3 regions of the Pseudodesulfovibrio senegalensis genome follow, and region 1 is predicted to be linked to each of the others. Evidence: predicted binding sites of a transcription regulator. Region 1 holds the regulator's gene; each other region holds the start of a gene.
What was found. Region 1 encodes sigma-54, which starts transcription at its own class of promoters, with help from an activator protein. Its sites were predicted from a motif close to CTGGCACGGNNNNTGCTT; they were not measured.
Positions count from the first base shown of each region.

Region 1 (7,133 bases):
TATGAGCGCTATCTGGACGTTCCCATGAGCCAGCGCAATAACTACACCTCCGGCTCCATCTACAACACGGTCATTGAAAAGGAACGGCGTGGTGACTATCTGGGCGGAACTGTGCAGGTTATTCCGCACGTGACCAACCAGATCAAGGAATCCGTGTTGAACATGCCCAAGGATGAAGACGTCGCGCTCATCGAGATCGGCGGCACCGTAGGCGACATCGAAGGCCTGCCGTTTCTTGAAGCCATTCGCCAGCTCAAGAACGATATCGGCAAGGAAAACGTCCTTTACATCCACCTGACGCTGGTGCCGTACCTCAAGGCTGCAGGCGAGTTGAAGACCAAGCCCACCCAGCACAGCGTCAAGGAGTTGCGCAGCATCGGCATCCAGCCTGATATCATCCTTTGCCGCTCCGAGGTTGAGTTGGATACGGACCTCAAGCGCAAGATAGCCCTGTTCTGCGACGTTGACCCGGATGCCGTGTTCAGCGCGGTGGACGTAAAGAGCATCTATGAACTGCCCCTGAAATTCTATGAACAAGGTGTTGACCAAAAAATCGCCATTTTGCTCAAGCTCCCGGCTAAAAATGCAAATCTGCATCCTTGGGAAACGTTGGTGGACACGCTCAACAACCCGCAAGATACGGTCAAGATCGGCATCGTGGGCAAATATGTTGACTTGACCGAAGCATACAAATCCCTGCATGAGGCCTTGATCCACGGCGGCGTGGCCAACAACGCCAAGGTTGAACTGGAATACGTGAACTCCGAAAAGATCACGGCCAAGAACGTGGAAAAGAAGATGGCCGGACTGGACGGCATTTTGGTCCCGGGCGGCTTCGGTTCCCGCGGCGTGGAAGGAAAAATCCTTTCCATCAAGCACGCCCGGGAAAACAAAATTCCGTTTTTCGGCATCTGTCTGGGTATGCAGTGCGCCTGCATCGAATACGCACGCAACGTGCTGAACATGGAAGGCGCCAACTCCGAAGAATTCGACCTGAGCACGCCGTATCCCATCATCTACCTCATGAAGGAATGGTACGACTTCCGTACCAAGAAAACAGAGGTGCGTGATGAATCTTCGGAAAAGGGCGGAACCATGCGGCTCGGCGCCTATCCCTGCAAGCTCAAGAAGGAAACCAACGCCTTTGCAGCCTACCAGACTCCGAACATCGAAGAACGCCACCGTCATCGCTTCGAATTCAATAACAAATTCATAGAAGATTTCTCCAAGGGCGGCATGGTTCTTTCAGGCACGGCTCCGGATGAATCTTTGGTGGAAATTGTGGAACTGCCGGATCATCCGTGGTTCCTCGGCTGCCAGTTCCATCCGGAATTCAAGTCCAATCCCATGCGTCCGCATCCGCTTTTCCGCGAGTTTATCAAAGCCGCCAAAACGGAAAAAGGAAACAAGTAATTCGCATGAACAGCGCGAAGCTTCACGAAAAATGCACGCAGAGACCGTTCATCATTGCCGGTCCCTGCGTGATCGAAAGCCGGGAAATGGCCCTGAGCACCTCCCGCGTCATCAAGAGCATTGCCGAAAAAACGGGCTTGACCATCATCTACAAAAGCTCGTTCGACAAGGCCAACCGGACCTCCGCGTCCAGTTACCGCGGCCCCGGCATTGAAAAGGGGCTGGAGATTCTTGCCGAGGTCAAGCGCGAAACCGGCCTGCCCATTATCACGGATATCCATTGGCCGGAACAGGCCAACCAAGTAGCCGAAGTGGCCGACGTGCTCCAGATTCCCGCATTTCTTTGCCGACAAACCGACCTTCTGGTCGCAGCGGCAAAAACCGGCAGCATCATCAATATCAAGAAAGGACAATTCCTTGCTCCCTGGGACATGGAAAATGCCGTGGAAAAGGTGCGCGCTGCGGGCAATGAAAAAGTCTGGCTCACGGAGCGAGGCTCCACCTACGGATACAACAACCTCGTGGTGGACTTCCGATCCATACCCATAATGACGGGATTCGGCGTCCCAGCCGTGTTCGATGCAACGCATTCTGTACAGTTGCCGGGCGGACAGGGCGGTTGCTCGGGCGGACAACGCGAATACGTTCCGGTGCTGGCTCGGGCCGCTGTTGCCGCCGGAGCCTCGGGTGTGTTCATGGAAGTGCATCCGGACCCGGACAATGCCCTATGTGACGGCCCCAATAGCCTGCCGTTGGACCAATTCGAACCGTTACTCGGACAACTCAAGGCCATATGGGAGATTGTTGATGCGTAGTCCAGAAGATCGAGCGAAAAGCATCAAACTGCTCGTTCTTGATGTGGACGGCGTTCTCACGGATGGGGGCCTCTATTACGACGACGATGGTTTGGCCTTCAAGCGTTTCAACGTGCAGGACGGCCTGGGCATTAAACTGGCTCAGGCGGCCGGCCTTGAAATCGCCGTTATCACCGGTTTGGACCAGAAACCCGTGGAAAAGCGTGTTCGCGAACTTGGCATTGAGCATTACCATGCGGGTAACCATAAGAAAGTACCACTTTTCAGGGAAATATGTGATTCGGTCGGTGTTTCTGAAGAACAGGCCGCCTTCATGGGCGACGACTGGATTGATGCTGGCGTCATGCGACGTGCTGGCTTGGCCATGAGCGTTCCCAACGCCTTGCCGGAAATTCTGGAATTGGCACATTGGGTGTCGGACCGCAGTGGCGGCAACGGGGCCGTGCGCGAAGCCATCGCCTTCATTCTCAGGCAGCGCGGCCAATTCGACGATCTCTGGCAGGAGTGGGCCGAATAGATGAATTTGCGTCCGATCTTTCTCTGGGGAGCCGTTTTTTTGTGCGGACTGATTTTTGGCTATCTTGTCAAAGAATTTGTTCACACGGAAACTAAGGATATGCCCGCCACAAGAACCGCCCCGGCAGAACGCACGGAACGTCCTGTTCTGGAAGACGCCGACGTGGAAGCAACGGATATTGAGCTGGTACAGGGGAAAGATGGCGCCCTGCAGTGGAAACTTCAGGCACGCGAGGCAAAATACGATCAGGACCGAAAGCTCGTTACCGTTGAAATGCCTCAGTTGACCGCCTTTTTTGGGGAAGACCGGCAGGAAGTATTCATCCGTGCGGATAGCGGCGACATTGATCAGAAAAACGACAACCTCACGCTGTGGGACAACATTGACGGACGATTCGGCATGTTTGCCCTCAAGGCACAGCATTTCGATTACATAGGCGCCATCGGCAAAGTCTTTCTCAAAGGCGGAGTTTCCGTTCACAGACCGGATCTTTCCGTAAACGCCACAGCTGTTGAAATCGATATCGTAACGCGGGAACTGATTGCAGCAGGCGGCGTCGAAGCCACCATTATCCCCCAAAGTCTGGAAACAGGCTTCGAGCAGGAGAATTGAACATGAAATCGTGGACAGGCTTTTTCCTGAATATCGCCATTGCTTTTTTGGCTTTGACAATTCCGGCCATAGCCGCAGACTGGGGTGTTGTCCGTCAGGCTGACAGGAACCTGAACGTTCGCAAGGGACGTACCCCAAAAGCCGAACATGTTGTGACCCTGAAAAAAGGTGAACGGGTTCGAACAGATTTCCTCAAAAACGGATGGGTGGCCGTGTTCAGGATGAATCAGGCCGAACGCAAGGAATCTGCGGCTTTGGGATATGCCAACGTCAAGTATCTCAAACCCGTCAAAATGACGAAGCCCGCCGTTACCCCAAAAGCCAAACCGGCAGCCAAGGTCGCCAAAAAACCAGTGGCAAAGCAGGCTCCGGCCCAAAAACAACAAAACACGCCTGCCAACCAAAAGAAACAGGTGGTCATGAAGCCGGGCAAACCTGCTTCTGGTGCCGGACAAGTCAAAGCTCCCGTGGATACGGTTCCGCCCGCAAATGACGAGGCTGTTTCCACGCCTTCCGGCGTTCCTGTGTCCATCACGGCCGAACGCATGACCTATGACGAAAATCGCAAGGTGGTCGCTTTTGTTGGAAACGTTATTGCCAAGCACGAAGGCCTGACACTCTGGGCTGATAATATTTCCGCGTATTTCTCCTCCAAGGACGGAAAGAAGTTTCAGGTGGACAGCATTGATCGGATCGTGGCCAGAGGCAATGTTCGGGCAAAAAAGGGAAAAACCTCCGGCTCCTGTGGCAAGTTGACCTATGATGTGGGCAAACGGGTTTTGTACATGGAGGAAAAGCCTGTGCTCAAGGACGGTCCCAACAGCATCACGGGCGAGGTCATCCGTTACTATGTCCGGGAAAACAGGAGTGAAGTTGTTGGCGACAAGGGAAAGCGCGTGGAGGCCATCTTTTTCGCGCCCAAGGGATTGAAGGTACAATAGCATGGAAGGTCTGGTCGCCGCGAACCTCAGCAAACGATACGGACAAAAAGAGGTTGTCCACAGCGTGAACCTGAACCTGGGCAAACAGGAGGTGGTGGGACTTCTCGGTCCTAACGGCGCGGGCAAGACCACGACCTTTTACATGCTGGTGGGGATCGTCAAGCCCAACACCGGGGATGTTTCCTTCAACGGCCAAAACATAACTGACCAGCCCTTGCATGAACGAGCCCGCCTTGGCATCAGCTATCTGCCACAGGAAAGTTCTATTTTCAAAAAACTCACGGTTCGCCAGAACCTTGAAATCATCCTTGAACAGACCTCCATGACGCCACGCCAACAAAATGCCCGGGCCGAAGAACTCATGGATATGTTTACAATTTCCAAGTTGGCTGACCAGCCCGCCATGTTTCTATCCGGTGGCGAGCGGAGACGGCTGGAAATCGCCCGGGCTCTCATCCTCAACCCCAGCTTCATTCTGCTTGACGAACCGTTTGCTGGTATCGACCCCATTGCGGTTATCGATATTCAGGAAATCATTTCCGTACTCAAAAGTATGGGCATCGGAATTTTGATTTCTGACCATAACGTGCGTGAAACGCTGAATATTTGTGACCGCGCATACCTCGTATACGAAGGTACGATTATTCTTGAAGGCACGCCGGAAGTCATTGTTCAGGACAGTCAGGCCAGACAGATTTATCTGGGCGAGGATTTTTGCCTCTAAATCCATTCTCCTCCATTCCCTGTACCGGCTTCGTCCGGATTGTTCCCTTTTTCCCGAATTCCCGATTTACAGCGGCTGTGAACATTGGTACATTTTTTTCATGTAAAGAGTTTGATTTGAGGAAAAATAAAAGTCACAATAGGTTATGTTGATTCAAATTTAGTATAATTCGTTCCTGCTCATTGCGGATTGCACGAAATCCATGCAGGATAAATAAAAAATAACAACAAGTTTTTCCCAACAGGAAAAATCGGAACGGTACGTATATGGGACTTGAACTCAGGCAACAACTCAAACTTTCTCAACAGCTTGTGATGACACCGCAATTACAGCAGGCAATCAAGCTGCTGCAATTGTCGAGGCTTGAGCTGGTTGAAACCGTACAGCAAGAGTTGCTGGAGAATCCGTTTCTTGAAGAAACGGAAAATGAAGCCGTGTCCGAAGTCGAAGACGATCGCTCCGCCACAGAAGATGCCAACGACGCCCTAGTCAAGGATGCAGACTGGGAGAACTATCTTGGTGAGTTTTCCAGTACTTCGAAACAATCACACTCCCGGGACGCAGAAATCCCGGAAGAGGGTATGTCTTTTGAGGCACGGCTGGCCTCCAAGCCTTCGCTCGAAGGACATCTGAGCTGGCAAATGCGCCTTTCCAATTTTACGGATGAAGAAATTGCCGTAGGCGATGTTGTCGTTGGCAATCTCGACCACAACGGCTACCTCAAGGCCAGTGTGGACGAAATAATGTCCATGATCCCTGTGGAAGCCGAACTTGTGGAAAAGGTGATCCGCAAGATGCAGCTGCTCGACCCTGTGGGCATAGCGGCTCGCACCCCCCAGGAATGTCTGCTGGTCCAGATGAAGGTAGCAGGGTTTGACAGCGATCCTGTTTTGGTTTCATTGGTCACCGATCATCTCGAGGACCTTGAAAAGCACCGGTACAAGCCCCTTGTGCGCAAATTCAAGATATCCATGGAGGATCTCAAATCCTATCTTGACCTCCTCCAAACCTTGGATCCCATGCCGGGGACGAATTTTTCCTCCACAGAACCACATTACGTCAGCCCCGATGTTTTCGTATACAAGTTCGGAGACGAGTTCGTCATCATGCTCAACGATGACGGCCTTCCCAGTCTTCAAATGAACTCCTTTTACGTGGATAATCTCAAGGCCAGCAACGAAAAGGAAAAGGATTATTTTTCCGAAAAAATGCGATCTGCCGCATGGCTGATGAAAAGCCTGTACCAACGGCAACGTACGTTGTATAAAGTAGTTGAGAGCATTGTCAGATTTCAGAGGGACTTTTTTGAAGAGGGTGTGACCAAACTCAAGCCACTCATCCTGAAAGAGGTTGCCGAAGACATCAGCATGCATGAATCCACCGTGAGCCGGATCACGACCAATAAATACGTATCCACTCCCCACGGTATTTTTGAATTGAAATTCTTTTTCAACAGTGCTTTGGACTTGGGGGATGGCTCTCAGGTCGGCTCCGAGAGCGTCAAGGCACTCATCAAGCAACTTATAAGCGAGGAGAATCCGAAAAAACCGCTCAGTGACGAAAAAATCGGTGAAATTCTGAAAGAAAAACTCGATGTAAACATCGCACGAAGAACCGTGGCAAAATATCGTTCTGCAATGGGCATTGCCTCATCTTCAAAGCGAAAGGAGTTTTTCTAACAGGGCTTGTCAAATACCCACAAACTCAGGAGGGTAGTCCATGAACATCAGCTTCACCTTCAAGAACTTCGATCCGTCCGACCATCTCAAGAAGTATGCTGAAAAGCGCTTTGGAAAACTCGGCAAGTACGTGTCCCATTCTGACACGGCCGAGCTCAAGGTCAATCTCATGGTTGAGAAGTTTCGCCAGAAGGCCGATGTTGTGCTCAATGCGGACAATATTCATTTGTCTGCGTTTGAAACATCGGAGGACATGTATTCAAGCATCGACTTGGTGCTGGACAAGCTGGAAGCGCAATTGCGCAAATTACGCGAAAAGATGAAGGATCGCGGCAAGAAGGCCCGAGCCAACAAGGTCGTCCAGATGGACTATCTGTCTTTTTTGGAAAAGGAATCCGGCAACTGGACCCCGACAATCGTCGGCAGTGACTC
Region 1 covers NZ_WAIE01000001.1:1,235,132-1,242,264, forward strand. The annotation lists gene F8A88_RS05820 (CTP synthase) at 1-1,413, shown strand, start outside; gene kdsA (3-deoxy-8-phosphooctulonate synthase) at 1,419-2,228, shown strand; gene F8A88_RS05830 (KdsC family phosphatase) at 2,221-2,745, shown strand; gene lptC (LPS export ABC transporter periplasmic protein LptC) at 2,785-3,357, shown strand; gene F8A88_RS05840 (LptA/OstA family protein) at 3,360-4,298, shown strand; gene lptB (LPS export ABC transporter ATP-binding protein) at 4,300-5,022, shown strand; gene rpoN (RNA polymerase factor sigma-54) at 5,289-6,701, shown strand; gene hpf (ribosome hibernation-promoting factor, HPF/YfiA family) at 6,742-7,133, shown strand, end outside.

Region 2 (7,133 bases), 1.1 Mb from region 1:
AACTGGCCCTGCACCACGGGAATGGCGATACGGACTCGACCGTTTTCGGAATTCACTTCATCGACCTTGGGCATTTCTTTGTTCTCCTGCAATGCGTCGGCCAGATCAAGCATGTGCTTGATGACCGCATTCATGGCCTGGGCCGTGGCGGAATCGTGATCCACCTTGACCAGCGGGAAGCCTTCGTCGCCGGAGCGGGCAACTTCCGGATCGATGGGAATGCGACCCAGGAACTTGGTGCCCATTTCCTTGGCGAGCTCTTCACCGCCGCCGGAATTGAAAATGTTGTGTACAGCGCCGCAGTCCGGACAGGCAAAGCCGGACATGTTTTCCACGATGCCCACCAGCGGGTTGCCCAGCTGGCGCACAAAGGAAACCGAACGTCGCACGTCATCCACGGCCACGCCCTGCGGGGTGGTCACGACCACGGCATGGGCGTCCTGACCGAGGGTCTGCAAAGTGGAAAGCGGCTCGTCGCCGGTGCCCGGAGGGCAGTCCACGATGAGGTAGTCCAGATCGCCCCAGGCAACGTCCTGCACGAACTGCTTGATCAATCCCATCTTGACCGGACCACGCCAGATTACGGCGTCTTCCTTGCTGGGCAGCATGAAACCGAGGGACATGACCCACAGGTTGCGGCTCCAGGAAATGGGTTCGATGACCTCGCTGCCGATGTGGGGCTGCTGGCCCTCCAGCGACAGGAGTCGGGGCACGCTGGGTCCGTGCACGTCCACGTCCAGAAGACCGACACGCTTGCCCGCCTGCGAAAGGGCCACGGCAATATTGGTGGCAACGGTGGACTTGCCCACCCCGCCCTTGCCGGACATGACCACGATCTTATGCTTGATGCGGCCAAGGGTTTTCTTGAGTTTCAGTTCCTCGGGACTTTCGGCACATCCGCCGCCGGAACATCCGCCGCCCTGGGCGGATGAACAGCTACCGCATGAGTCACTCATGATGATTCTCCTGATATTGAAATTCCGGCCAAGGCCGTTGTGTAACGGGAAATAATCACTGACGCGGGGTTGTCAAACCCCTTTTACCCATTACCAGTGGCCTTCCTTGTCCGGACCCTGTGCAACCTCGAGGGAGCCGGCCTTGAATGCGTCCACGGCTTCCTGCACGGTTCCGCCCTGGCCGAGATACATGGCGATGCCGCCGTGTTCCAGAGCCTTGAACGCCTTGGGACCGGCGTGGCCGGTGATCACGGCCTTGGCCCCGGTGGCGGCCACGTTCTGTGCGGACTGGATGCCCGCGCCCTGCGGCAGGGTCAGATTCTGTTCGTTATCAACGTATTCGTGCTCGCCGGTCTCTGTGTCGTAGATCACAAAACCGGTAGCGCGCCCGAAACGTGCGTCCATGGGACCGGAAAGGTCCGGTCCGGTGCTGCTGATTGCTATTTTCATCAGTTACCCCCGTTCATTTTCTTTTTGAGTACGCCGCCCGCCCGGCAACCGGCTGCACCCTGCAAACCGGCTCCCCGGCGCCGTCCCAAACCATTGCCGGAGCGGCAACGACCCATTCCCGGCCAGGTCGCGTCGCCTCTCGCGGCACGGCACCCGGGCATGGCCAGAGACTCGATGGAGCCTCGCACAAAGGCGTCGAGGACTTCCTCGACGCCGCCCCTGACCCACGGGCGGACGGCGATACCAGCATTGACAAGCTGTCGTTCAGTGCGGCCGCACAAGGCGCCGCATACAAGAGTTGTTACCCCGCAGGCCAGTATGGCGGATGTCCTGTCCATTGGGTCCTTTGAGGGAAGGGATAGGTGACCTGCGGGGCAAATTCCGTCCTCGTCCACCTGATAAAACCGAAACTCGTCCGCGTTGTCGAACACGGAAGCAAGACGATCTTCATAACAGGCCAGGCAAACGAGTTGTTTTTCATTCATAAGCTTTTGCTCCGCCACGGGTTGTCGCGACGGACACCTCCATAAAGCACACAATGTGCCAACGCAATAAAATCAATAATTACAGACAAATAAAATTTTCTTGCCCCGAAAAAAACGGCGCAGACTTCGCCTTGAGAAAAAACGAAGGCTTATTCTGCGCCCGTTTCCGCTCCGGTTTCCGCACAACGCTGCAGCATGCGCCGCAGGGTGTCCTTGGAAATGCCGAGTTCGCGGCAGGTGGCCATCTTGCGGCCCTCGTTGCGCTCCAAAGCCTGCAGCACGGCCCGGCACTTGATTTCCTCCAGCGTGCCGCCCACACCTTCGGCCAGCACGTCCGCTGATTTGAGCGGCCGGATGCTGTCCGGCAGGTGTTCCAGCTGAATGAAGCCGTTGCTACACAAAATGAAGGCGAACTCGAGAATGTTTTCCAGCTCGCGCACATTGCCGGGGAAATCGTGCCGCAGCAAAAGCGCCATGACGTCTTCGGACACGCCCTGCACGTTCTTGTCCTGCAACGTGTTATATTCGCGTATGAAATGATTCACCAAAAGCGGAATGTCCTCACGCCGCTCCCGCAGCGGCGGCAGGCGCAGGGTGACCACATTCAGCCGGTAATAGAGATCCTGCCGGAAGGTTCCCTCGGCCACGAGGGTTTCCAGATCACGATTGGTGGCCGCAATGATGCGCGCGTCGCACGGCACGGGCTTGACCCCGCCCAGCGGCTCATAAACCTTCTCCTGCAACACGCGCAACAGCTTGACCTGCAACTTGGCGGGCAGATCACCGATCTCGTCCAGAAAAATGGTGCCCCCGGCAGCCAGCTCGAAACGCCCGGGCTTGTCGCCCTTGGCGTCGGTAAAGGCCCCGGCCTTGTACCCGAACAGTTCGGATTCCAGCAACGTATCCGGCAGTGCTCCGCAGTTCACGGCCACGAACGGTCCTTCGCGCCGTGTGCTCAGGTTGTGCACGGCGCGGGCGAACAGCTCCTTGCCCGTGCCGGATTCGCCCAAGAGCAGCACGGTTGCTTCGCTGCGGCTGACCTGCGGCAGGATACGGAAAATCTTGTCCAGCGCCTCGCTGCGGCCCACGATGTCCTCGAAGCTGTAGTGCTCCTCGACCTTGCGGCGCATGAGCTGCAATTCCGTCAGGTCGCGGAAGGTCTCCACGCCGCCCACGATTTCGCCGTCGGCATTGCGCAGGGGCGCCGCGGAAATGGACACCGGCACCTTCTGCCCGTCCGGCCGCACGATGAATATGGACTTGCAGGAAATCACGCCCGAATTGGCAACGCATTCGCGCAGGGCGCAGGAACCGTCGCACAGGCTGGAGTGAAACACGTCCCAGCACTTCTGGCCCAGGGCCTCTTCGGCAGGAATCCCGGTGATGCGCTCGGCCGCCTCGTTGAAATAGGTGATGTTCCAATCCGTATCCACGGTGAACACGCCATCGGCAATGGAGGCCAGCACATCCTCGAAGGGTAGGTCTTTCGGAAACGACATGGGCGCAGCATACGCCCAAAATTCACGCATGAAAAGGGATGAAATGACGAAAAAAAGGACGGATTATTCGCCCAAAAAAAGCCCCGCACGGCAAGCCGTGCGGGGCGCAATAATCACATTCCAAGAATCTACTTCTTTTCCGCTCGTTTGGCACGCAGCCATTCGTACCAATCGTCAAGCCCTTCGCCATTGCGGCAGGACAGGGGCATGACCTTGATATCCTTGTTCAAGGCCTTGGCATGCCTGGCCGCATTGTCGAGGCTGAAGTCCACATAGGGCAAAAGATCGGTCTTGTTCAGCAACATGACCGCGGACAGGTGGAACATGAGGGGGTACTTTTCCGGCTTGTCGTCACCCTCGGTCACGGAAAGCAGCGTGACCTTGTAGTCCTCGCCCACGTCGAATTCCGCCGGACACACGAGGTTGCCCACGTTTTCCACGAACAGGATGTCGATATTGTCCAGATCCATGGAGCGGATGGCATCCAGCACCATGCCGGAATCCAGATGGCAGCCGCCCTCGGTGTTGACCTGAACTGCCTGCGCACCAGTGGCGGCCACGCGGCGGGCGTCGTTATCGGTTTGCAGATCACCTTCCACCACGGCCATGCCGAACTCGTCCTTGAGGTCGGTCAGGGTGCGTTCCAGCAGGCTGGTCTTGCCCGCTCCCGGGGAACTCATGAGATTCAGGCACAGAATGCCTTTTTCCCTGAAAGTGTTCTTCAGTTCCTCGGCTATGCGGTCGTTGGCTTCCAGCACATTTCTGACGATGGGAACTTCCATGCTCATTGCAGGCTCCTTGTGCCGCCCTATTCCTCGGCGGGTTCCACGAAATCGATATACAGTTCCTTCCCCTCCAAAACATCGTGGCCAATGACCGCCTCGCATTTGGGGCACGGGGTATAGCGGACATCTTCCGGAAAAAATTCCTCGCCGCACTCTCCGCAGCGCAGCTTCAGGGGAATTTCGCTCAATTCCAGCACCGTGTCCTCGAACTCGGTGCCCGGCACAAGGGCCGTCCAGCAGAATTCCATGGATTCGGACACCACTCCGGCCAAGGCGCCGTTCTTGAGAACCACACGCTTGAGTCGGGGAATATCCCGCTTGGTCATTTCATCCTTGAGTATCGCCAAAATGCTTTGGACTATTGACATTTCATGCATAAGGAGAACGATTTACCGCAAATACGGCCCGGCGGCAACAGGCTTTCGGCAACACATGCGGCATGAAGCGCAATTTTTTCCACAACCACCGGAAACAACGCGATAAAAAATCGGACACCAGAACCGCGACCGCCCCGATTCCCTTTCGGCTGATTCGGCGAGTTCCAAACCGAAGCCGCGCAGCGTGGGTGCCCCCTCAATTCGCAAGGCTGGCGAGAGCAAGCGAGGGCTAGGAGAAAAAAAAAGACCAAGGCCGACGCGTACAAAACGTACGCGAGGGGTTGGTCTTTTTGCATCGACGACGCAGTCACGCCGCTATCGGCAGCCGTAAGGCTAGCGCGCTATCATGTTGCGCAAACAGTCCACGCAGTTCTCGCAGTTATGCCCCATGTCGCCCAAGCAGTCGATGAAGTGTATCACCTGATAGATGTCCTTGAAATCCATGTCCGAATTGTAAATCCTGCCCTGCAGCTTGTTGGCGGCCTTGCGGATGGTCTCCCGCTCGTGGCGAACCTTGCGATAGCAGTCCTTGGTGCCGGAGCGGTCCAGAGATTCGCCGTGCACAAGGCCGATGGTGGACTTGAGCGCCGGCCCAAGCAGTTCGGTGGCGTGGCGCACGCTGTCCAGCAGGTTGATGAGTTCCTTCTGGAATTCATTGGGGATGGCAACGGGACGCATACCCAGCCAATGCAGGGCATCCTGTGCGGCGTCGAGGATATTGTCCTGAAATTTCGTATAATTGAGGAATGTGCTTTTATCCACGGCCATGAACAGGCCGCGCGGCAGATGGTTGCGGATGTTCCGCTTGATCTTGTCCGCATGGTTTTCGATGGTGTCGATGGTTTTGGTCAGTTCCTCGAACTCGCGACACACGCCACCGGAAACATAACACTCAAGAGATTCATCAATGGTGGCCACGCACTCGGAAATCTTGTCGTAATGCTCCACAAGGCCGTCCATGGGCGAACGCTTGGCGATCAGTCCGAAAAAGGGAATTTTCAAAAACATGGCAGGACTCCGTATATGTTTTCGCGCCTAGAGGCACATCCATTTCAAAAGCTCAAATATGACGATGCTTGTCAAGGCCGCAATGGGCACAGTCAGCAACCAGTAGATCACGATGCGCCCCAGCACGCGAAAATCCACGGCGCTGAACCCGCGGGCCAGGCCCACGCCCACCACAGCGCCCACGGCCGCGTGGGTCGTTGAAACCGGCAGGCCGAGGTTCGAGGCAACCAGCACGGTGCTGGCCGCGCCAAAGTCCACGGCAAAGCCGCGCGTATTGGTCAGGGTGGTGATCTTGCTGCCCACCGTGGCCATGACCTTGTGCCCCAGCAGGCTGATACCCACGGCAATGCCCACGCCGCCCAGAATCAGCATGGAGATGGGCACTTCGGCCTTGCCCAGCAGCACATGGTCCTTGGCGATCATGTAAATTGCGGCAACAGGACCGATGGCGTTGGCAACGTCGTTGGCACCCTGGGAAAGGGCTACGTAGCAGGACGTTCCCACCTGCATCTTGCGAAAAACCCGCTCCACGCCCTCGGCACCCTCTTCCACATCCTTGACCACGCGCCCGGCCCAGATCCGGGCCCCGGCCCACGTACAGAGCGCCAGCACGACGGCCACGCCCAGAGAAACGGCCCACGGCAGATGCAGATTCTTGCCGATGGGCGTCTTGTACAAAAAGGAAAGCACCACCAGCGACACGGTGAGCGCCACCCAGAACGGGGCCCATCGCCGCGCCTGCAGGATAAAATGCTTCTTGTACAGGATGTAACGCCGGACATGCGAAAAGACCGCAAAACCGATTGCCGCGGCAAAAAACGGTGAAATGACCCAGGAAAGAACGATGCCGCCCATCTTGAGCCAGTTGACCACGTCCATGCCCCCGGCCACGATGCCCATGCCCGCGATGGCTCCCACCACGGAATGGGTCGATGAAACCGGCAACGACGTCAACGTGGATAGAAGCACCCAGATGGCGGCAGCCAGAAGCGCGGCAAACATGCCGATCATCATTATTTTCGGATCAATGGAGCTCGCGTTGATGATGCCCTTGCTGACCGTGGCCGTGACGTGCGAACCCAGAAAAACCGCGCCCGCAAAATTGAGCACACCGGCGATGAACACCGCCTGACGCACCGTAATGGCCTTGGCTCCCACGGCCGAAGCCATGGAGTTGGCAACGTCGTTGGCCCCCAGGTTGAAAGCCATCATGAATCCCGCAAATAGCGAGAGATAAAAGAAAAGATCGTATACGTCCATCAAGCCCCCTCCTTGGGGGACGGCAACCAAATCACATCAGGATTACGCAGGTGTTTTCAGGCGGAAACAGAACCGCGCCCCCCGCGCACCCTCGCCATAGCCGTCATGCCAGATTTCGCCCCCGAGGTTCTGCACGATGCGGCGACAGATGGCCAGCCCCAGCCCGGCGCTGCCATGCCCGTCGATGGTGTTTTCATCGACCCGGTAAAACCGCTCGAAAACCTTGAGACTATGTTCCTTGGATATGCCCGGCCCCTGATCTTCCACACAGAAGGCCACGAACCCGTCCTGTTTTTTTGCCTCGACCGTTATG
Region 2 covers NZ_WAIE01000001.1:115,137-122,269, reverse strand. The annotation lists gene F8A88_RS00530 (iron-sulfur cluster carrier protein MrpORP) at 1-956, opposite strand, end outside; gene F8A88_RS00525 (NifB/NifX family molybdenum-iron cluster-binding protein) at 1,047-1,406, opposite strand; gene F8A88_RS00520 (NifB/NifX family molybdenum-iron cluster-binding protein) at 1,406-1,891, opposite strand; gene F8A88_RS00515 (sigma-54 interaction domain-containing protein) at 2,041-3,390, opposite strand; gene hypB (hydrogenase nickel incorporation protein HypB) at 3,519-4,178, opposite strand; gene F8A88_RS00505 (hydrogenase maturation nickel metallochaperone HypA/HybF) at 4,199-4,543, opposite strand; gene F8A88_RS00500 (DUF47 domain-containing protein) at 4,886-5,560, opposite strand; gene F8A88_RS00495 (inorganic phosphate transporter) at 5,588-6,820, opposite strand; gene F8A88_RS00490 (sensor histidine kinase) at 6,863-7,133, opposite strand, start outside.
Region 2: the regulator sigma-54 is predicted to act here: its motif matches at 1,936-1,953, upstream of F8A88_RS00520 (NifB/NifX family molybdenum-iron cluster-binding protein).

Region 3 (7,133 bases), on a different contig from region 1:
TGGTCCATGCGTCCAGCAATTCGCCGAGCGTCATGTTGTGGGTGTCTGCAGCAGCGTACAGTTCTATGAACGCATCCTGAGAAGGAGCTATGCACTGTTTTATGAGGTCATTGCCCCGGGCAGAGACATTGTCTTTCCATCCGGGCGGACAGGTAAGCCCCTGAGACATGTCGGCAGCATAAAGAGGGGAAGCAAGACAAATCGACACAATGATCAACACCGCCCAAAATCTCATCAGCTTGAACATAGAACACTCCCACGATAGGTCCCTCCGGAAAACAACATCCTCAGGACACGGTTACAGCCTTCTTTTTCCAGACACAAAAAAGCTATGCATTGCGCATCTGCTCATTCCCACGATGCCGTGGCAAACCTCCAAACGACTCCACGGGCAACGGCAACCGGCTGACCACGCTGATCAGCTTGGGCCTTTCCCTCAGTCGCCGACACCGCCTGCAAACAATTAACCATACTCAACTTATTATATTTAATGACTATTTTGCAATTATTTCAATATTGCCATTTTTTTCGAGTCAAGGCAATGCATTCTAAGAAGACTAAAACCCCGCAACGATGTTCCGTCCAAAAAAGGCAAACGAAACACGGTTGGGCCATTTCCAGCGATGAGCAATCCATCCCCGAAAACGCCCGGCATCATCCGGTTCCTGAAAGGCGGCGATTGGCAACACCCCGCCGCCTGCAAAGATGACAGACGCCATGTTCTCCATACCGTGAGAATTGCGGATGAAAAAAAAAGCGCGTTGCGGTATCGTGGACCTGCATGCAGACGATACGGAATAAACAAAACACCGGCATGACACAGCGGGCCGGACACGTTCTCGAAACAGGTGCCAACGAATGCTATGATGTCCTTGGCAACAGGATGGACTGCCGCGACAGCGGACAGGACGCGGCTCGCCGCGACAGCGTCAGTACGGACCCGGATCGATTCCGCCCGCAGGGAGAAACGGTGCATGACACGCTTACGGGGCTGCACTGGCCCCGCCGGGCAGACGTTTTCACCTACCCCCTTTCGTGGCCCGAAACCCTGAATGAAGTCGCTCGACTCAATAAAACCAATTATCTCGGCCACCACGACTGGCGGCTACCCAACCGGCGGGAACTGCGCAGCCTGATCTCCCACGGAGCCAAAAACCCTGCCCTGCCCGAAAGCCATCCCTTCCACAACGTCTTTTTGGGCTGGTACTGGACCTCCACCACCTCGGCAATGGCAACGGCCTACGCATGGCGAGTGCAAATGCAGGGCGGGCGCATGTTCTACGGCAAGAAAACCGACCCGGGCATGGGCTGGCCCGTTCGTGGCGAAAGCATTGTCCTGCCGCGCACCGGACAGACGAACTGCCATGACGTTTCGGGCAACACGATGGACTGTGAAGGCTGTTTGCAGGACGGCGCGCTGCAAACCGGGGCGCCGTGGCCGGAGCCGCGTTTCACGACCAGGGAATTCGGCATCGTGGACCGGCTGACCCGGCTCGTGTGGCACGCATCTGCGGACCTTGCGGGACCGGCCCATTGGCAGGACGCGCTGAACGCGGTGCAGAAACTGAACCGCGATTCCGATATCGTCTGGCGGCTGCCGGACATCAACGAACTGGAATCGCTGGTGGACGCGTCGCAATCAAGCCCGGCACTGCCTTCGGGCCATCCCTTTGCACGGACCGCAGAGGCATACTGGTCATCCACCACAAGCTTTTATGAAACCGACTGGGCCTACGTCCTGTACATGCACAAGGGAGCGGTGGGCGTGGGCTTCAAGCAAAAGCCCGAGTTCAACTGCTGGCCGGTGGCCGGTCCGCTGTAGGCAGGCCCCCGCCACACCAAACGAACGTTCCGGCCCCAAAAACATACGCAAGGGAAAACAATTCATGGAATGGACATATCCGAACAGGCAAAAACGCGACGACGGCCAATACCGGCGCGTGGGATTCGAGCTGGAATTCGCCAGCGTGGGCATGGACCGGCTCGGCAATAAAATCGCCGAGCTCTATGGTGGAGAACTCACAAAATCATCAAAGTTCCGCTACAACATCACGTCCGGGGAATTCGGGGACTTCGGCCTTGAGGTGGACTCCATCCAATTACAGGAGCGCACCTATCTCGCCTTTCTGGAAAAACTCGGGTTCACTCCCGACCCCGACATGCTGGACCGCATCGACGACACCCTGTTCAATCTCGCATCCATTGCGGTGCCGCTGGAGATAGTCACGCCACCCATACCCATGGACAGGATACATGAGTTGGACCGGCTGGAAACCGCGCTCCGGGAGATGCACGCCAAAGGAACCCGCGCGTCCCTGCTCTACGGGTTCGGCATGCAGTTCAATCCCGAAATTCCCGCGCGCGACCCGTTCACCCTGCTTTCGTACCTGCGGGCGTTTTTGCTGCTGCTCGACTGGCTCAAACAAAGCATCAACGTAAACCTGACCCGCAGGATATCCCCGTTCATCAACGATTTTCCTCCGCAATACGTGGCCAAGGTGCTGGACCCGGCCTACAGGCCCGGCCAGACCGAACTCATTGACGACTACATGGCCTACAACCCCACCCGCAACCGGCCGCTGGACATGACCTGCCTGTTCGCTCATCTGGACAAAAAGCGCACGCTGGATTCCATCCACGAACCGCAACTGGTCAAACCCCGCCCGGCCTTCCATTACAGGCTGCCGGACTGCCGCATTGACGAACCCGGCTGGTCCATGGCGCTGGAATGGAACCGTTGGGTCACGGTGGAATGCCTCGCCGCCGACCTCGGCGTCATCGACGCACTGAGCCGCGAATATCTGAAACCGGGCAGGACCCCGGCCCGCTGGGTGGCGTTCCTGAAGGATGCGTACCTCAATGCATAGGCCGCGCATCGGAGTGAGCACACAGGACCGCGGCGGGTTCGCCCCATGGCTGTTCATATGGCTGAACCTGCGCCTTGCGGGCGCCGTTGCCGTGCGCATCACCCCGCGCAGGCCTGCGGACATCGCCGGGCTGCACGGGGTGGTGCTCAGCGGCGGGGCCGACATCACCCCCGGCCTGTATCAGGACGCGGAAAAGCCCATGAGCATACTGGATGCCACCAAGGATACCGAAAAACGCCATCCGTGGTGGATTCACCTCGTGCGCATGCTCGTTTCGCTGGCCATTTTCGTGTTTCGCTACCTTGCAGCGCGCAAAGGTGCACCGGCCACCAGCGAGGCGCGCGACGCACTGGAAGTCCGGCTCCTGCAACAGGCGCTTGAAAAGGATCTGCCCATTCTGGGCATCTGTCGGGGCATGCAGCTGGTCAACGTGGTCTGCGGGGGAACCCTGCACCAAGAAATAGCGGACGTGTACGAAGACGCACGGCATCCCAATACGGTCTTTCCGGTCAAAAACGTCGATACGGCACAGGGCAGCCGCCTCGCGCGCATCACGGGCAGGCAGACCCTGCGCGTGAACGGAATGCACCATCAGGCGGTGGATGCTCTCGGCAAGGGGCTTGAAGTCGTTGCCCGGGACGAATCAGACATGGTGCAGGCGCTGGAAGGCACGGAAAAACGCTTCGTGCTCGGCGTGCAATGGCACCCGGAATACATGATCCAGTTCCGTTCGCAACGCAGGCTCTTCAGAGCCCTTGTTGCTGCGGCCGCCGAATCCGTGCAGCAGGACTGACCGGGACGGGGCGCTCGCGGCTCACTCTTCGCCAGCCAGAGTTTCCTTGAAAAAACCGGCCAGCGCCTCGGCCGGTCCGCGACTCCGTTTTCTAGCGCACCGCGAGAGTCCGCCAACCTCCGAAACAGACTGAAAAGGGCCGCCCGTTGCACCGGGGCAGCCCTTGCAGAGAGGAGGAGTAAGTCAATGAATGCTGCTTCAGGATTTCCACGACTCCAGACGATCCTTGATCCGGGTCGCTTCCTGCTCCAGAAGCTCGAGTCTGTGTTCAAGCGAGGCTTTTTCCTCTTCGGGCGACAGAGCCACCACCGGGGAGGCGACATATGCGCCGCCGTATCCCGGTCCGAAACCGCGGCCAAAACCGCGTCCGAAACCACGGCCGTAGCCGCGTCCGCGACCATAACCGCCGTATCCGGCGCCGGTGCCACAGTTTCCGAATCCGCCGCCTGTCATGGCGCCCATTCCGCGCGGACCTGTTCCGTCAAATCCAGGCATGATGCAACTCCTTGCTGTTATCCCCGGACAGAAACATCACCACTTGCCCTCGTATAAGCATTTTCCGGACCAACACCTTAACAATCTGGGATCATGATCTTTATCGTCAAAAAATGATCAAATGACCCGGCAGCACGGCGTTATTTGTTCCCATCCGCAGGGCCGCGTCTGCGCAGATTTCGCCCACTGCAACAGCCCGCCCCACACATAAGACACAAAAAAAATGCGGCCCGCCCGGATCAATCGAACAGGCCGCGCTCGACTTACAGTCCCACGTTTTGCAGGTCTTCCCCGAGGTATTCGCGTTCGTTCTCGCCGAGAATGCCCAGCGAAAGCGCGATCAGGGTCCACAGGTGCACCACCGGGAACCCGGCCTCGTAGTGCTCGCTCAGGTCGTGAATCTGCGAATGACAGTTGTGGCAGGGCGCAATGCAATAGTCCGCCCCGGTCTGAAGAATCTGGTCCAGCTTGATGCGGCCGTACGCCCGGCGCGCCTCGGTATAGCCGGATTGCAGGAATCCGCCCCCGCCGCCGCAACAATAGTTGTTGGAACGGTTGGGCCACATGTCGATGAAGTTTTCCTCGCCCACCACGGAGCGGATCACGAAACGCAGGTCCTCGGCAACGGGATCGCCCAGCGACTTGCGCACCAACTGGCAAGGGTCCTGAACCGTAAAGGTCACGCCCAAATCCTTGTTCCAGTCGGAATTGACGGGCAGCTTGCCCTCGCGAATCCAGCGCGCATAGCACCGGATAATGCTTTCCATTTCAAAATCATGCTCAACATTGAACTTTTGCAGTCCGGCCCGGACTGCGTAGAATTCGTGGCCTCACTCGGTATTGAGCCAAACCTTGCACCCGAGGTCTTCCACGGCCTTGGCCTTGTTGCGCACCACGGTTTCCCATGCGTCGTCGTCGGCCAGGAACATGCAGTAGTTTTCCGCGGCCCAACCCCTGGTTCCGTAGGTCCAGTCCGCGCCGACCATGTTCAGTATCTTCCAGAGGGGCACCATCTCGTCCGGTTCGGTGACCGGCTCGCGCGAGTTCTGGTTCAGGAAGTAGTATGCGCCCTTCTTGTCGATGGGTGCTTCAAGATTCTCAAAGCCGGGCTGGGTTTCGCGAACCTCTTCGAGCACATCCTCGATCACGAACTTGAAGTCCTCGCTGGACGCGCCCATGGCACTGTTGCCATCCGTATTCAGGGCCTGCTCGCAGGAACCGAGAATACCCTTGGGCCGCTGGTCGCGCGGCCATGTCTGGCGCGCATAATAAACCAACTGCGGAATATCCACTTCCATGGGGCAGGCATAAATGCACCGCTTGCACATGGTACAGAGCCAGACCCACGGCGTGGACATGATGACCTCGTCCTGCCCCATGGCGGCCAGACGCAGGAACTTGCGCGGGCTCATGTCCTCCAGCCCGGTGGCCGGACAGCCCGCGGAGCAGGCCCCGCAGGTGAGGCACATGTTCAGGTTGCCGCCCTCGGGCAGCAACTCCTGCACCTTGTCCATGAACTTGGACTGTTTCACGTCAATGGAAAGCACTGCGGATTCGCCCATGATACCTCCTTGCGGCTTTGCCGGACGCGCAACGCGCCCAGACTATCCGTAAAGAGCAAGAGCAAGGCCAAAATCGCAGAATATCCGGGACCAATGATTTCAACGGATTAGGCAGGCAGGGAAACCAATGATGCAACTGATGTTGCGTTATCGTGTTGCAGTGCGCAACAAACAACGCAACAGATGCAACATCGGCAAAACGCCCTTGTGGCGTATCACAGCCCGTGCTTGCGCCTGCGCCGCCACAGGGTGGTGCGGTCGATGCCGAGCGCCTGCGCGGCCTCGTTCATACGCCAGCCGTGCCGGTCCAGATGTTGGCGAAGCCGTGTGCGCTCGTCGGTCTCGTCTGATGCATCTCCGCCGGGCACTGCCGGACGCGGCCCGGAAAGCAGATAGTGCGGCAGGTCGGCCGCGTGGATGGTCTCGCCGGTGCTCAAAATGACCCCGTGTTCGATGATGTGCCGCAGCTCGCGCACATTGCCGGGGTAGTGGTAATCCAGAAGGACTTTGAGTGCGCGCGGCGAAAGCTCCTGTGCCGTTTTTCCTTGCAACGCCGAAAATTCGTTCAGAAAATGGTCGATGAGCAAAGGGATGTCGCAGCGACGCTCGGACAGCGGCGGCAGGGCAAGCTCCACCACACGCAGACGGTAAAACAGGTCCGGCCGGAACACGCCCCGGTCAGCCATGGCCGCAAGATCCCGGTTGGTAGCGGCCATGAGGCGCACGTCCACGCTCTCCGGGCTGGTGGCCCCGAGGGGAATGTATTGCTGCTCGTCCAGTACCTGCAAGAGTTTGGCTTGCGATTCCAGCGGAATGTCGCCCACCTCGTCCAGAAAGATGCTGCCGCCCTGCGCCTCGGCAAACAGGCCGGGCCTGTCCTCCCTCGCATCCGTGAACGCACCCTTACGGTAGCCGAAAAGCTGCGATTCCAGCAGACTGGCAGGAATGGCCGCACAGTTGACCTTCACGTACGGGCCGGACGAGCGCGGACTCAAGTTGTGGATGACCCGGGCCAGCAGGTCCTTGCCCGTGCCCGTGTCGCCCTGCAGCAGCACCGTGGCCTCGGTGGGGGCGACGACCTCCACGGTGCGAAACAGCCGCTGCATGGCCGGATCGCGCCCCACCATGTCCGAAAAGCGATAGGACTGGCGCACGCATTTTTCCAATGCCTGCCGGGCCGTGAGGTCCACAAAGGATTCCACCCCGCCCAGCACCGTGCCCTGCTCGTCGCGCAGCACCGCGGCGGTGACCTCCAGCGGCACGCGCCGGTTATTCCGGTTCACGATCTCCACGCGCGCCTTGACCACGTTGCGGCCGGAACGCATGGCCTGCTGCAGGTGGCATTTCTTTACGCAGCGGTCGGATCCGAACACGTCGCGGCAGAGTCTGCCCATGGCCTCCTGCGCGGTAAATCCC
Region 3 covers NZ_WAIE01000004.1:291,746-298,878, reverse strand. The annotation lists gene F8A88_RS11330 (DcrB/PsbP domain-containing protein) at 1-247, opposite strand, end outside; gene F8A88_RS11325 (Lcl C-terminal domain-containing protein) at 782-1,822, shown strand; gene F8A88_RS11320 (amidoligase family protein) at 1,887-2,867, shown strand; gene F8A88_RS11315 (gamma-glutamyl-gamma-aminobutyrate hydrolase family protein) at 2,860-3,660, shown strand; gene F8A88_RS11310 (DUF5320 domain-containing protein) at 3,859-4,155, opposite strand; gene F8A88_RS11305 ((Fe-S)-binding protein) at 4,419-5,717, opposite strand; gene F8A88_RS11300 (sigma-54 interaction domain-containing protein) at 5,933-7,133, opposite strand, start outside.
Region 3: the regulator sigma-54 is predicted to act here: its motif matches at 4,211-4,228, upstream of F8A88_RS11310 (DUF5320 domain-containing protein).